DNA from 2 places in the Rhodovulum sp. HP10 genome. Region 1 is predicted to be linked to the other one. Evidence: riboswitches for the same ligand, from Rfam matches in the RefSeq annotation. Region 1 holds a riboswitch; the other holds the start of a gene.
What was found. A riboswitch is a leader RNA that binds a small molecule or an ion and turns the genes downstream of it on or off. The one in region 1 is predicted to bind cobalamin.
Positions count from the first base shown of each region.

Region 2: it holds a riboswitch for cobalamin, as region 1 does, so the genes downstream of both, ACK8CO_RS17910 (DUF1636 family protein) here and ACK8CO_RS13390 (TonB-dependent receptor plug domain-containing protein) in region 1, are expected to answer to the same signal.

Region 1 is NZ_CP180201.1:2,836,000-2,843,126, reverse strand. Features, by position in the region: gene ACK8CO_RS13405 (pyridoxal kinase) at 1-137, opposite strand, end outside; partial or broken gene ACK8CO_RS13400 (IS5 family transposase) at 747-1,893, shown strand; gene ACK8CO_RS13395 (hypothetical protein) at 2,726-2,947, shown strand; cobalamin riboswitch at 3,717-3,918, shown strand; gene ACK8CO_RS13390 (TonB-dependent receptor plug domain-containing protein) at 4,057-5,916, shown strand; gene ACK8CO_RS13385 (ABC transporter substrate-binding protein) at 5,891-6,754, shown strand; gene ACK8CO_RS13380 (cobyric acid synthase) at 6,844-7,127, shown strand, end outside.
Region 2 is NZ_CP180201.1:3,818,913-3,826,039, forward strand. Features, by position in the region: gene cobN (cobaltochelatase subunit CobN) at 1-1,507, opposite strand, end outside; gene cobW (cobalamin biosynthesis protein CobW) at 1,518-2,555, opposite strand; gene ACK8CO_RS17910 (DUF1636 family protein) at 2,552-2,935, opposite strand; cobalamin riboswitch at 3,069-3,297, opposite strand; gene tcuA (FAD-dependent tricarballylate dehydrogenase TcuA) at 3,394-5,961, opposite strand; gene ACK8CO_RS17920 (bifunctional metallophosphatase/5'-nucleotidase) at 6,223-7,127, opposite strand, start outside.

The sequences.
Region 1 (7,127 bases):
CAGCCAAGATGGTTTGACAGCACCACGCTGGGCAGTCCGGTCACCTCATGGCCAAGCGCCTGCAGCACCGCGGTCGCGGCCGACAGCCCGACATGGCCCGAAGCCACATAGCTGGAAACGATCAGGATCCGCGCCATCGCCAACCTCTCGCCTTGCCCGCCCCCGTGGCGAGTGCCCCTCTATAGACCGGCGGGCGGAGCATGTCGAAACCCCTGTCGCCCGGAGCGGCGGCGAGCTGACGGCCCCGGGACGGACGGGACGGCCGGTTTTTCAGGCCCGAACCCGACCGGCATCGTCCATGACATCGTTTGCCCCCGTCCGCCGCGCCCGCACCGCCCGGCGGTCCGGAAAAGCAGGTCCCTGGCCCCGCAATCACCGATCGGGCGGGGAACTGGCCCGTCCCGTTCGGGTTTTGCGCAACCGGACCGGGGCACCGGAGCAACCAGCCCCCTGACCGCGACCGACCGGCGCCGGCCGATCTTGTCGGCCTGTCCGGCCTCTCGGACGCCGATACCCAGCCGATCCAGATACAGACTGAGGCCGAGATCCCGAGGCATTGCGAGCTGATCGACCTGCCTGCCATCCCGGCCCCGGAGATCGGCCGGGACCTCTGCGAATACGCGGCCTCGCCGCAAATGGCATGACATGGTGCTGCTTCGCGCCTTAGCAGGGTGCTGAAATAGTCGTACCTCGACGCCGGTTGCAGAACATGATTCATCCGCCGGGGATCAACGGCGGATACAGGCATGCGCGGTGCAGACGAGACGAGCGGATCGCTGTTCAGCTATGTCGATCTCGAGGTGCGCATCCCCGCCCGGCATCCGCTGCGGAAGATCCGTCAGGTGGTGAATGACGCGCTCGCCAGCCTCGATGCAGAATTCGAGGTGCTCTACACTGACTTCGGCCGTCCCTCGATCGCGCCGGAGCGCCTGATCCGCGCGAGCCTGCTGCAGATCCTCTACTCCGTCCGCTCCGAGCGGCAGCTGATGGAGCAGCTGGACTACAACCTGTTGTTCCGCTGGTTCGTGGGGCTTGGCATCGACGACCAGGTCTGGGTCCCGACCGTGTTCAGCAAGAACCGCGACCGCCTTTTGACCACCGACATGTCACGCAAGGTGATGGCTGCCATCCTGGCCCACCGTGAGGTCGCGCCGCTGCTTTCGGACGACCACTTCTCGGTCGACGGCACGCTGGTGAAAGCCTTGGCCTCGATGAAGAGCGTCCGGCCGAAAGAGGATGGCGATCCCGGCGATCCTCTGGCAGGGGACGCCGCCCCGCAAAGCCCCTCCCCGCGGCCCGATCCGGAAACCCGCCAGATGCCCCTTCCCGCCAGCCGCAATGCCGAAGTCGATTTCCGGGGTCAGAAGCGCACGAACGCGACGCATGCCTCGACGACAGATGCGGATGCACGGCTCTACCGGAAATCTCCGGGCACCGGCGCGATGCTATGCTTCATCGGGCGCACTTATGGAGAACCGCAGCGGGCTGGCCGTCCAGGGCGACCTGACCCGCGCGGATGGCCGTGCCGAACGCAAGGCGGCGCTCGACATGATGCACCGGCAGTCGCCGGGGTCGACCAGGCGGCTGCCCCCGGGGGCCGACAAGGCGTATGACGCCGCCGGGTTCGTAGCCGATTGCAGGCAGGCCTGCATCACGCCGCATGTCGCGCAGAAGGCGCGGTCCTCCGCCATCGACGGACAGACCACCCGGCACAATGGCTATGCGCTGTCGCAGAAGCACCGGAAGCGGATCGAGGAACTCTTCGGCTGGTCCAAGACGGTGGGAGGCGCGGCGCAGACGGCCTGTCGCGGCGTGGAGCGGGTGCGGTCCCGCTTCATCCTCGCCCTGGCGGCGGCAAATCTTGCCCGGCTGCCGCGAATACTGGCGATTTGAGGGCGGAGCCCCCCGACCAGCATGCCGCGTGGCGGGAAGAAGGCGGAGAGGAGCAGCGCAATGGCAGGAACGGAGGAAGCCGTTCCGACCAATCGACTATTTCAGCACCCTGTTAGGCCTCGCGCCCTTGGTCCGAAGCCGCGATCTGGGAGCTCGTCGCCCCCCATCCGGGCGGATCGAGCCTGCTGCTGCCGACCCGGTTCGACAGGCGCGCCTCCGAAAGCAACCGCAAGCGGGTATTGCACCCGGTACAACGCAGAACCGCCGGGCCTCTCGCGGAGGTCCTGCCGATCGCGCCGACCGCGGCGCGCGGCGCCTCGTCCGGCTGGGCGGCAAGCGGGGCAGAGGCGCTCGGCCCTGCCCTGATGCCGATCCCGCGCGGGATCGGCGGCGGGCCCCTCAGGAGGCGGGACCGATGCGGTTCGACCCAGCCTGGCGTGTCGCTGGTCGCTCCACCGCTGCCCCCGTTTCCGGCCTATCGGTTTGCGCCCCGGACGGTGCCGCCCGCGCCCGGACCAGGTCGATGCAAGCCGCATCCGCCGCCCGCATCCGGGCCGCAACGAGTGCTCGGGCCACGCGCCGCGCCCGACCTGAACGGTCGGCCCCATGGCCCCGGCGGACCCCGCAATTTCGGAGACGCCCTCCACAGATGCCCTTCACCGTTCCCATTCAAGCCATGAAGACGCCAATTCCCGGTTGCCGCGCCATCGCATTCGTCGACCTTCCGACGCGGCTGGGGCCGAGGCCTCGGGCCGAAAAGCCCCAGCCGCGCGCATATTTCTATGCAGTTTATCTCCGCGGCGCCCTGAGTCTGGACGATCAAGCCACCGCCTTGACCGAGGCCTCCGGCATCGGGCAACTGCCCCGCGATGCCACGCCGATGCGCTATGGCGAAATCGAGATTTTCGTGCGGGCGTCCCGCGATCCCGACGAAGCGCTCTGCGCCCTGGTCGGACCGGATACCGGGGTCGAAGCCGCGCTGTCTCAGAGGCGCAAGGCCATCGCCGAGATCGCGACCGCAGCCGCCCGGCACCAGACGCGGCGCAGCGAATAAGGCTGACATCTCCGGTCCCATTCCCCTGAAGGCGCGGAGACCTTCTGCGACAGCTCCGGAACCGGCGGCGTCAAAAGCCAGCCCGATGCCCCGCTGACCGAAATCTCCGGGACGATCCCGCCACGCGAGGTGACGCGCGCCGCTGGCAACGGCCAGAAGAACCGGCGGCTGGTCGTGCGCCGTCATATGCCGCGCATCGGCCGAACCGCCCGATGCGCAGGGCGACCGCGACGCGCCGCCTCTTGCCGCCTTTCAGGACCCGGTCGGCAGCCTTGTCGCCGCCCATCCGCCGGTCGCCACGACACCACCGGCCTTCCTGATCGCCCCGACTGAGACCGTCTGTCCGGTCAGGGCGCTCCGCGCGGCCGCCCGGCGTGACCGGAGCTCTCCCGGACCCGCCACCCCGTCCGACCCCGGCAGGACGGCCGGGGCAGCCCCCGCCGACGACGACCCGCTGGGGGCATGCCGGAGCCCGGACCACCGCCGGGCTCCGGCTGCGCGCCTGACGCATCGTCGACGCGATCGGCAATCCGGACCTCAGCCACAGACTGACCGGCTTCACCACGCCGGGGCAGCCCGCCCTGCCCGCCGCTGCCCAACCGGAGATCGCCTGTGCGATCCTGCGCGCGCCGCCGTCCCTCGCTCTGCTGCCGGTCCGGGTCGCCCATGGCAGCGAGGCCGCGCTGCTGCTGACGCTCGGCACCGAACCGGCCGCAATCGTCGCGGCCTGCCGCCCCGGCGTCCCGCTTGACAGGTCCGGAGGCCCGGATTAACCGAAAACTGTCTTGGTTCGCCCGGCGACGGGCGATGAAAAGGGAACGCGGTGCGGCCATCGTCGGCTCAATTCCGCGGCTGCCCCCGCAACTGTAAGCGGCGAGCGCGGCTGATCGTGCCACTGGGGTCCGCCCCGGGAAGGCCAGCCAAGCGACGACCCGCAAGCCAGGAGACCTGCCAGGACGATCACCCAGCCTGTCCGCGGGGCGCGGCGCAGGCGGCGGTCCATCCGCAGTGGTGACGCATCACCGTCTGCGGGAGGCATGTCTTTCCAAGGACCCCACGAAGGACGGACCGCCCGCCGCGGCGGTTCCCGAGACCGGGACGGAACCGACATGACCAGACCTGCCCTTTGCCTCACGCTCGGCCTCGCCGCGCTGAGTCCCCTGCCCGCCCTTGCCCAGGAAGCCCGGTCCAGCCTGATGCTGGACGAGATCACCGCCAGCGCCAGCCTCACGCCCATCGCCACCAACCGGACCGGCGCGACGGTCGAGACGCTCGAGAGCAGCGAGATCGCCGCAGGCGGTCAGAATCTGGGCCAGACCCTTGCCACCCTGCCGGGCGTGTCGATCACGCAGAATGGCGGGCTCGGGCAGACCGCCACGCTTCGGATTCGCGGGCTTGGAAACGGCTATATCGCGACCCGGATCGACGGGATGGGCTTTGCCGATCCCTCGGGCACCCCCGCCGCGCTCGACTTCGGCACCCTGACCGCCGGACTGCTCTCCAGGATCGAAGTGCTGAAGGGCTCGCAATCCGCGCTTTTCGGCGCGAATGCCATCGCGGGCGTTGTCGACATCACCACATGGAGACCGGAAAAACTGGGCTTTTCGGGGCGCGCCACGGTCGAAACCGGCACCTATGGCAGCTACTCTGCCGGTCTGAGCCTTGGCCAGAAGACCGAACGCGGCGAAATCTCGGCCACGGTCTCGCATGTCGAAACCGACGGCTTCTCGACCCTGTCGGGCAATGACGAAGCGGACGGCTTTGACGAAGATTCGGTCTCGCTCAATGCCGCCTACGATCTGACCGACACCCTTCGGCTGGGCTTCTCGGGATTCTATTCCGACGGAAACTCGGACTATGACAGCGACGTTACCGACACGAACCCGATCACCCGATCGGAGGCGACGCGAAAAGGCCTGCGCGCCTTCGCCCAATTCGCGATCGGAGCGGTCGACAACGAACTGTCGCTGGCGCGCACGCAGACCGAGCGCAGCTACCGTTCGAGTTTCGGGACGTCCCTTTATGATGGCACCAGCCGGGCCGCCAGCTACCTCGGAACGGCCTCTCTGGCGGCCGGGACCGACCTGTCCTTCGGCGCCGACTGGAAGCAGGACGAGGCCACGCTTGACGGCGAGACCTATTCGGTCATCAACCGCGCGCTCTTTGCAGAGCTTCGCCAGGCCGCGACCGACGACATCGATCTGTCGCTTTCGCTGCGCTACGATGATTATTCTAGCTTTGACGATCAGGTGACCGGCCGCGCCGCGCTGGCCTGGCGGCTCCAGCCCGACCTGATCTTCCGCACCTCTCTGGGCACCGGCTATCGCGTCCCCGCGCTTTACGAACTTTACGGCACCATTACCGGCGACACGGTCGGCAACCCGGACCTCAACCCTGAAACCAGCACCAGCTTCGACATCGGGCTTGAAAAACGCCTGTCGGGCGACGGGTTCCTGAAAGCCACCGCCTTCTTTGCGGAAATCGATGACAAGATCGACTATGGCGCGGCCGACCCCGCCATCTGCAGCTATGCCTGGGGCTGCTACCGCCAGCTTGACGGAACCACCCGCAGCCAGGGCCTGGAACTGTCCGGCCGCTACGACATGACCTCTGCGACCGCGCTTTACGGCAGCTACACCTATACCGACGTGCGCTGGAAAGGCGAACGGCTCGACCGCGTCCCGCTCCACGATCTTCTGCTGGGCGTCAGTAGCGAGGTGACGTCGCGGCTCACGGCCGATGTCTCGTACCAATATGTGGCCGGGCGCCTCGACCCTTACGGTTCTCTGCCCGATGCCGGGCTTGCCGCAGCCCAGGTCACCTACGCGCTGGGCAACGCCACAGAGGCCTATGCAAGGGTCGAAAACCTCTTCGACGAGGAGTTCTACTCGGCCGTCGCCTTTGGCGGCACCTATCACTACAACACCACGGGCCGGGCGCTTTATGTGGGTCTGCGTGCCTCCTTCTAGCGCGATCCGGCTCGCCGCGGCCCTCGCCCTTGCCGGGACCGCGGCGCTGGCCGACCCACCCGGGCGGGTGGTGTCGATGAATCTCTGCACCGACCAGCTTGCCATGCTGGTCGCGGGCCCGGGCCAGCTCGTCTCGGTCAGCGACCTGGCCGCAAACCCGATGAACTCGGCCATGGCCGGCGCCGCCCGCGCCTATCCCGCCAATACCGGCGGCGCCGAGGAGATCTTCCTGATGCGCCCCGATCTGGTGCTGGCCGGTACCTATTCGAACCCGGCGACCCTCGCCATGCTCGAACGCCTGGGCATCCGGGTCGCGCGGATCGGCCTGACGACCCGGCTCAACGAGATCCCCGACCGGCTGCGTCAGACCGGACGGCTCCTGGGCCGCGAGGCCCGGGCCGAGGCGCTCGCCCACGCCTTCGAACAGGACCTCGCCCGGCTGTCGCAGAGCGGCCCGCCCCGGCCGCTGGCCGCCTTCTTCTATGCCAACGGCTACACCCAGGGCGAGGGCACGCTTGCGGACGACATCCTCACCCGTGCGGGCTTTGCCAATCTCGCCCGCACCGACCAGGCCGCCCAGGGTCGCCATGGCGGCTTCGATCTCGCGCTCGAGGAACTGGTGATGGCCGATCCCGAGCTGCTGATCCTCTCACGCCCCTATCCGAAAACCTCGCGCGCCGAAGAGATCCTGGCCCATCCCGCGCTCCGCGCCCTTCCCGCGGCGGCGGCCCCCGCCTTTTCCGGCCCCGACTGGGTCTGCGGCACCCCCTATGCGCTCCGCGCCCTGGCCGAGATGACCCGCCGCCGGGACGCGGACGCCGCCACCGCGCCCGACTGAGCCCCGATACGCTTGCAGCTTCTTCCTGGTCCAAATACCCATGACGCGACGCCCGCAACCGGCGCCCGGTCGAGACAGGAGCCCCACCGATGACACGCGCACTCATGCTGCAGGGCACCGGCTCGAATGTGGGCAAGTCGCTTCTGGTGGCCGGGCTCTGCCGCGCAGCGCTTCGGCGCGGGCTGTCGGTTGCGCCGTTCAAGCCGCAGAACATGTCGAACAATGCCGCCGTGACCGCAGATGGCGGCGAGATCGGCCGGGCGCAGGCTCTGCAGGCAAGGGCGGCGGGGCTCGAGCCGCTGACCGACATGAACCCGGTCCTTCTGAAACCCGAAACCGATACCGGCGCGCAACTGGTGGTGCAGGGCCGGGC
Region 2 (7,127 bases), 980 kb from region 1:
CGGGCTGGAGCGCGACCAGCGCCGCGCCGCGCCGGGTGGCCGCGAAATGAAAGGCGCCGTCGCGGCAGGCCGGATCGGCCCCGGGCGCGCCCCAGGCGTCCGACAGGGCGTCGCGCAAGGCGGCGGGCAGGGCGGCCAACGCGGTCTGGTAATCTGCAAGCGGCCAGCTCAGGGTCTCGTGGCCGAGGGCCCCCGCCAGACTTCCAGCCAGATCTTTTGCCGGATCGCCCGCAAGATCCCCGGCCGGGGCGCCCGGCAGACCGGCGCGGGTCAGATCCTCCAGCACCGCCTCGGCCGAGGCCAGCGCATCGAGCCCGACGGCATGGGCCATCTGCCAGGGCCGTCCGGGATAGGTCGAGAGAACCAGCGCCGGGCGGCGGTTCGCCAGCGATGTGCGGGCAAGGCCGGTCCAGGCCAAGACGCGGTCGGCGATGGCCGCGATCCGGCCCGGATGGGCGCGGTGGGCGATGCGGGCGAACTGCAGGCCGGGGTCGCGCGTGCCCGCCTCCTTGAAGGACGCAACGCCCGCGAAGATCCGGCCATCGACCTCGGGCAGGACCACATGCATGGCAAGATCGGCCGGAGACAGCCCGCGCTCGGCCTCGGCCCAGGCGGTTTCGGGGGCGGAAGACAGCGCCACCTGAAAGACCGGCACGCCCGGGGCATCGAGCGGCGAGGTCCCGTCCTCGCCCTTGCCGGAAAAGGCGGTGGCGTTGACGATGGCGGCGGGGCTCAGCGCGCGCAGATGGTCCGCCAGCCAGCGCGCCGCCTCGGGCGCCTTCAGGGACGGCACGAAGAGGCCGGTGACGGCGCAGCCGCGCGCCCGGAACGCGTCGAAAAGCGCCTCGACGGGGCCGAGATCGGCGGCGGTGACATAGGCGCGGTAGAAGGTCAGGACGATCCGGGGGGCATCCACCGGCGACAGGTCGGGCGCGGGCACGGCTCCGCCCTCGGGGCTCCAGGCGCCCATCTCGGGCACGGTCTTGGTGCCGATCACGGGCGCGGCGTAAAGCCCCGCGGCCAGCGCCAGTTGCGCCAGCGCCGCCTGTGCCGCGACCGCACCGCCCTCGTCGCAGAGCTCGGACAGGCGCCTGAGTGTCGAGACCGGCAGGGTCGAGGCCGCGTCGAGCCGCGGATCGGGGCGCCCGTCGGCGGGCAGCACGGCCAGCGCGATGCCATGCGCGCGGGCCAGCGCGCCGATCTGGGTCAGCCCGTACTCCCAATAGGCGCGCCCGCCGATCAGCCGGATCAGGATGCCCTTCGCCCCCGAAAGCGTGCGCTCTGCATAGGTATCGACCGAGAGCGGATGGATCAGGGCCGCGAGATTGGCCAGCCTGAGGGTGGGCATCCGGCCTTCGGGGCCGCCGCCGCGATGCCAGCCCGCCGCGAAGGCCCCGAGATCGCTGTCGGAAAAGGACAGCACCGCCAGATCGGCCGGGTCCTGACCCAGATCCGTCGGAACGGCGGTTTCCTCGAGCCCGTGGCTTTCGCGGAAGACGACATGCATGGGGGCGGCCTCAGGCGCTCAGGGCCGCGCGGATCGCGCCTTCGTCGATATCGTCATGCTCGGCGATCACGACAAGCCGGGTGGCGCGGGTCTCGTCCGGCCCCCAGGGCCGGTCGAACTGATGGCGCACCCGCGCGCCCACCGCCTGCACCAGAAGCCGCATCGGCTTGCCCGCGACCGCGACATGGCCCTTGACCCGCAGGATGTTCTGCGTGCGCGCCAGCGCCTCGATCCGGGCCGAGAGCGCCTCGGGGTCGTCCTGTTCGGGCAGATCGATCACCACGCTTTCGAATTCGTCATGGTCATGCTCGGCGCCGCTGTCGTGATGGCTGGGCCGGGCGTCGAGATCATCCTCGGCGGCCGCGCCAAGTCCCAGGATCACGCGCGGATCGACCGCGCCCTCGGTCACCTCGACCACGGGCAGCTTGCGCGGCGCCTCGGCCTCGATCACGGCGCGGGCGGCGGCCAGCCCCTCGGGGCCGGCGAGATCGGGCTTGGTCAGCAGCACGATATCGGCGCAGGCGATCTGGTCCTCGAAGACCTCGGACAGCGGCGTCTCGTGATCAAGGCTGTCATCGGCGGCGCGCTGGGCATCGACGGCGGCGACATTCGGCGCGAAGCGGCCCGCGGCCACGGCCTCGGCATCGGCCACCGCGATCACCCCGTCGACGGTGATGCGCGAGCGGATCGCGGGCCAGTCGAACGCCTTGAGCAGAGGTTTCGGCAGGGCCAGCCCCGAGGTCTCGATCAGGATATGGTCGGGGCGCGGCTCGAGCTGCAAAAGCGCCTCCATCGTCGGGATGAACTCGTCGGCGACGGTGCAGCAGATGCAGCCATTGGCAAGCTCGACCACGTTCTCGGCCGGGCAGTCGGGCAGGGCGCAGCCCTTCAGGATCTCGCCATCGACGCCGACATCGCCGAATTCATTGACGAGGACGGCCAGGCGGCGGCCGCCCGCATTCTGCATCAGGTGGCGGATCAGCGTGGTCTTGCCCGAGCCGAGAAAGCCGGTGACGACGGTGACGGGAAGCTTGGCGAGATCGGTCATTTCAGGGCCTCCATGGGCGGGATACGGGCAATGCAGTTCTTGCGGAAATGCTCGGGGCGCTCGCGCCAGGGCACGAGCCCGTCGGCGGCGTCGCGATAGGCGCGGGCGCCCTCGGCGATGATGGGCGCGCCGGTCGTCTCGTCGAAATTGCCATAGACATAGGTCCAGCGGCCCGGCCCCCGCAGCGCGACGGTGCAACCCGAGGCACAGGCCGAGAGGCATTCGACGGGCACAAGGCGCACGCCTTCGGGCAGGCCATGAGTCCGGACGGCCTCGTGAAGCAGGCTGCCCGGGCGGGGGGCGTCGGGATCGGCGGGCTGGCGGCGCTTGCAGGTGGTGCAGACCAGAAGCTCGACCGCAGGGGCCTCGGGCGCGCTCATGCCGGGCGGCTCCGGTCGCGGAAGGAGCGGCGGAAGGAAACGGAAACACTCATCGTCGGGCCCCACGGGTCGGAGGACAAGGGCGGGAGCGGGCAGAGCCGAAGCCGGACCCGACACCGGAACACCCCGTCCGGTTCACGTCGTCTGCGCTGGCAGGTCTCCCGGCTTGCGGATCTCGAAGGCAGGGGCCTTCGGCGGCGGCCCTGCCTTCCCGGCCCGTTCGGGTCAGTGGCATGCGGGCGGCCTCTCCGGTCACGGTCGCGGGGGCGGCTGCGCTTGAAGGCCCGATGCATCGAACCCGGCCTCTGGCGCATTCCCTTTTCACCCGTCCGATGACGGGCACCAGCGCGGCGGTTCATGCCCTTCCGGGCGCGCGCTTGTCAAGCGCGATGCTTGGGGACGATGCCTGGGGGACGGGTTCGGCGGCAGGGTTCGGTAACGGGTCTCGGCGACGGGTCTCAGCGACGGGGCCTTGGCCGGGCCGCGCGTTCGGCGGCGTGGCGGATCAGGGCGAGGCCGCGATAGGCCCCGTGCGAGAGCTTGCCGAAGGGCAGCGCCAGCGCGAGCCCCAGGACCGACCCGAGATGGAGCGCCAGCATCAGCCCCATCGCCGGCCCGTCGCGCAGGGCCAGCAGCGCGAGGCCCGAGCCCGCGACAATGCCCAGGGCCCGTCTCAGGTCGCGGTCGGCGGTCTCCATCCGGGCCGAGGCAGGGCGGCGGTCGGCCCGGATGCGCCGATGCGACAGTCCCGCAAGCCCGGCAAGCATGGCGAGACCGCCCAGCGTGCCCAGCCCGACCGGGGCCGAGGCCAGCGGATAGGGCGCGATCTCGCCCCGGGCGTGAAGCAGGGCCCCGGCCAGCGTCGCCAGCCCGGTCAGCACGAAGCCGCCCGCCAGCAGGTGATGGAAGATCCGCCGCGCCGGGCCGGTCGGGCCCTCTGGCCCGTCGCAGCCGCGCGCCTCGCCGAGATTGCTGAGCCGCAGCGCCGCACCCAGTCCCCGGAGCAGGGGGCGGATGCCCGGCCGCGCGGCGGGGCCTCTGGTCTGACGCCAGAACCGTCCGAGCCGGATCGCCAGCACCAGCGCCGCGCCGCCGAAAGCCAGCCCCGCGCCTCCGGCCATGAGCCAATGCGGGATCACCTCGTAAAAGGCGCCGGGCGCGGTGCCGGTGGCAAAGAGCCTCTCGGGCGGGATCGCCAGAAGGGCCAGCAGCGGCAGGCCGAGAAGGCAGAGCAGGAAGATCGCCCCGGGCAGGCGCGCGGGCAGGCCGGCGGCGTAATCGGCTGCGCGCGCCTCGGCCAGGGCCGCGGGCAGGTTCACCGCCAGCGCATGGGGCGGGGCATATTGGCAGTCGTAATGGCAGGAGCGGCAGTCATGGCAAAGATGCGCCAGGTGGCGCAGATCGCCTGCCGCGAGGGCCGGACGGAGCTGGGCCGCCGGAAAGACCGCGCAAAGCCCGGTGCAGAAACCGCAGCTATTGCAGATGTTCAGCGCGCGGGCGGCCTCCTGCCAGGGCCTGGAGGCCGCGGAGGCAGGCTGTGAGAGGGGGGGGGCGGGGTCCGCCGCCGGGAGGGACGGGACGGCGCCGGGCCCGGCCTGGCGGGCGTCGGGGCCCGCGATGCTGGCCGCGCCCGCCCCGGCGATCCGGCCGAAGACCCCGCCAATGGCCAGCGCACTGCCCGAGAGATAGCCCTGGCCCAGCAGCCCGCCCGCCATCGCGGCGCCCGCGGCAAAGACCCGATGCGCGCTGCCGCCGTCCTCGAGCCGCACCCGGGCGGTGCCGTCGACAGCGACCCCGTGGCGGGTGAAGGCAAGCCCCGGCAGCAGCGGGATCGCCGCGAGGGGCGGGCGGAGGGGCGCCGGGAAGGGCAGGCCTTCGGGGCGGCTCCGGGGTGGTTCGAGCGGGGCGCCGCGGTCGAGATGCGCGGCGAGCGCCTCCAGCGTCGCGGCAAGCCCCGCGGGGTCGATGCCGCAAAGCCTTGCCAGATCGGCCGGGTTTCCGGCGCTGAGCGGCGGGTAAGGCAGGGGCGGCAGCCTGGCCGCGCCGTCGGCATCGAGGATCAGCCAGGCGCGCGGATCGGCGCGCTCGGCAAGTGCCCGGCCCCAGACCGAATAGCGGGCCGATCCGACATCCGAGCCCTCGTCGCGGAACCGCTGTCCCCTCGCATCGACGACGAGGCCGAGATGCATGCCGTCGGCGCGGCTGACGATGCCTGCATCCTCACCGGGGGCGCGCGCATCGACAGCGACGAGATGGCCGTCGCCCGGCTGCCCGACCGTGGCCGCACCATGGTCCATCAGCCACAGAAGCGGCGCGCCCTCCTGATACGGGGTGCCGCGATTGGCGAAGGCGGCCGCGCCCGGGCCGAGATGGCGGACAAGCGCGGCCCGGTTGGCGCCATACCCGCCCGTGGCCAGGACCAGAGCCCCGGCCTCGATATGGCAGGTCCCGGTGTCTGTCTCACGGGGCCCTGTGTGCACGCTCAGCCGAAGCGGCCGGTCCTCGGCCCAGTCGGGTGGCAGCGCCTCGATCCGGCCTTCGAGGATGCGGATGCCCAGCCGCTCGGCCGCGCGCCAGAGGGCATTCGTCAGCGCCTGACCGCCGCCCAGAAAGAAGGCGGTGCGGCGCGAGAAGGGCAGGTTGCCCTCGTCCCAGGGCTCGAAGGCGACGCCGCGTGCCGACAGCCAGGGCCCGAGCTCGGCCGAGCCTCGCGCCAGAACGCCCGCAAGCCCGGTATCGGAAGGCACGAGCCTCGCGATGTCGGCCTCGAATTCGGAGGCGGTGTAGCTGCCGCGCTGCCAGCGGGTCTCGCCGTCATGGGCAAGGCGGATATTGCGGGAATGGCGGGTATTCCCGCCCAGAAGCGGCCTCGGGGCCGGATCGATCAGCGTCACCTCGGCGCCGCGAAGCCGGGCCTCGATGGCCGCTGTCAGCCCGGCAAAGCCCGCGCCCGCGACCAGCACGCCGGTCGCTTCGGAAGGTGCGGTCGGGTCCGGGTCGGGCAGGGCGGAACGGGGATCGGGCATCGCGGCTCTCCGGCGGACGGGCTCGGCCCGTTGAACCCGTCACGCAGCGCAAGTTCAACCCGGAAGATCGCAAGGCCCCCGGCGCGGAGAGGGACTGGCCAGTAGCCGGCCAGTAGCCGGCCAGTACCCGCCAATTCTCTGCCGGTATCCGGAGGGGGCGCGGAGTGGGGCCGAACCGGGACTGAACCGGGACTGGGGTGCGACCACCGGACCGCGATCCGGCCGGGACCGGTCTCGGGCCCGGCTCCGGGGGCAAAAGGCTCAGTCGGTGGCGATGCGGCCGTCGGTCCCGGGCGCATAGGGCGCGTTCCGGGCCAGGTACTCGGCCGTGACATCGGCCAGGTCGGGGCCGAAATCATAGACCTCGCGGGCGTCGAGAAACATGGTGTAGCCGTCGCCGCCGTTCCGGACATAGTTGTTCGACACGAGGCCATAGCTCTTCTTGGGGTCGAGGGGCTCCCACTCGGTGCCCTCCTTCACCTCGATCTTGCGCAGCCGGTCGCCGGGCGCCGCCCCGGGATCCCAGCTGAAGCGCAGGCCTGCGACCTGCGGGAAGCGTCCCGCGCCCTCCTCGACCTGGCTCAGTCCGTGCTCGAGCGCCGCGCGCACCGTCGCGCCGCTGACATGGAAGGTCGCAAGCGTGTTCCGGAACGGCAGGACCGTCAGCACCTCGCCCATGGTCACCGGCCCCTCGTCGATCGAGGCACGCAGGCCGCCGCCATTCTGGATCGCAATCGAGATGCCCTGGCTGCGCACCCGGTCGAGCATCGCCTCGGCCACCAGATTGCCCATCGCGCATTCGCCCGCGCGGCAGGCGCCGCGATCGCCATCGATCGGGGCCGACGTCTCGGCCACGACCTTCCGGCGGATCTCGTCGAGCGGCCGGGCGAGCTCGGCGATGCGGGCCTTGACGGCTTCGTCCTCGGCGACCGAGGCGTCGAGCAGGATCGGCTCGCCCTCGGCCGACACCAGCTTGCCAGTGTCGTCGAAGACCACGTCCAGGCGGCCGAGATACCGGCCATAGGCATAGGCCTGCACGATGGCGGTATCGCCCACCATGGTCGGGTAGGGGCCCGCAGCGGTCTCGTCGGTGTTCGACAGCAAGCTGTGGCTGTGGCCGCCGACGATGACGTCGAGGCCGGTTGTTTCGGCCGCGATCCGCTTGT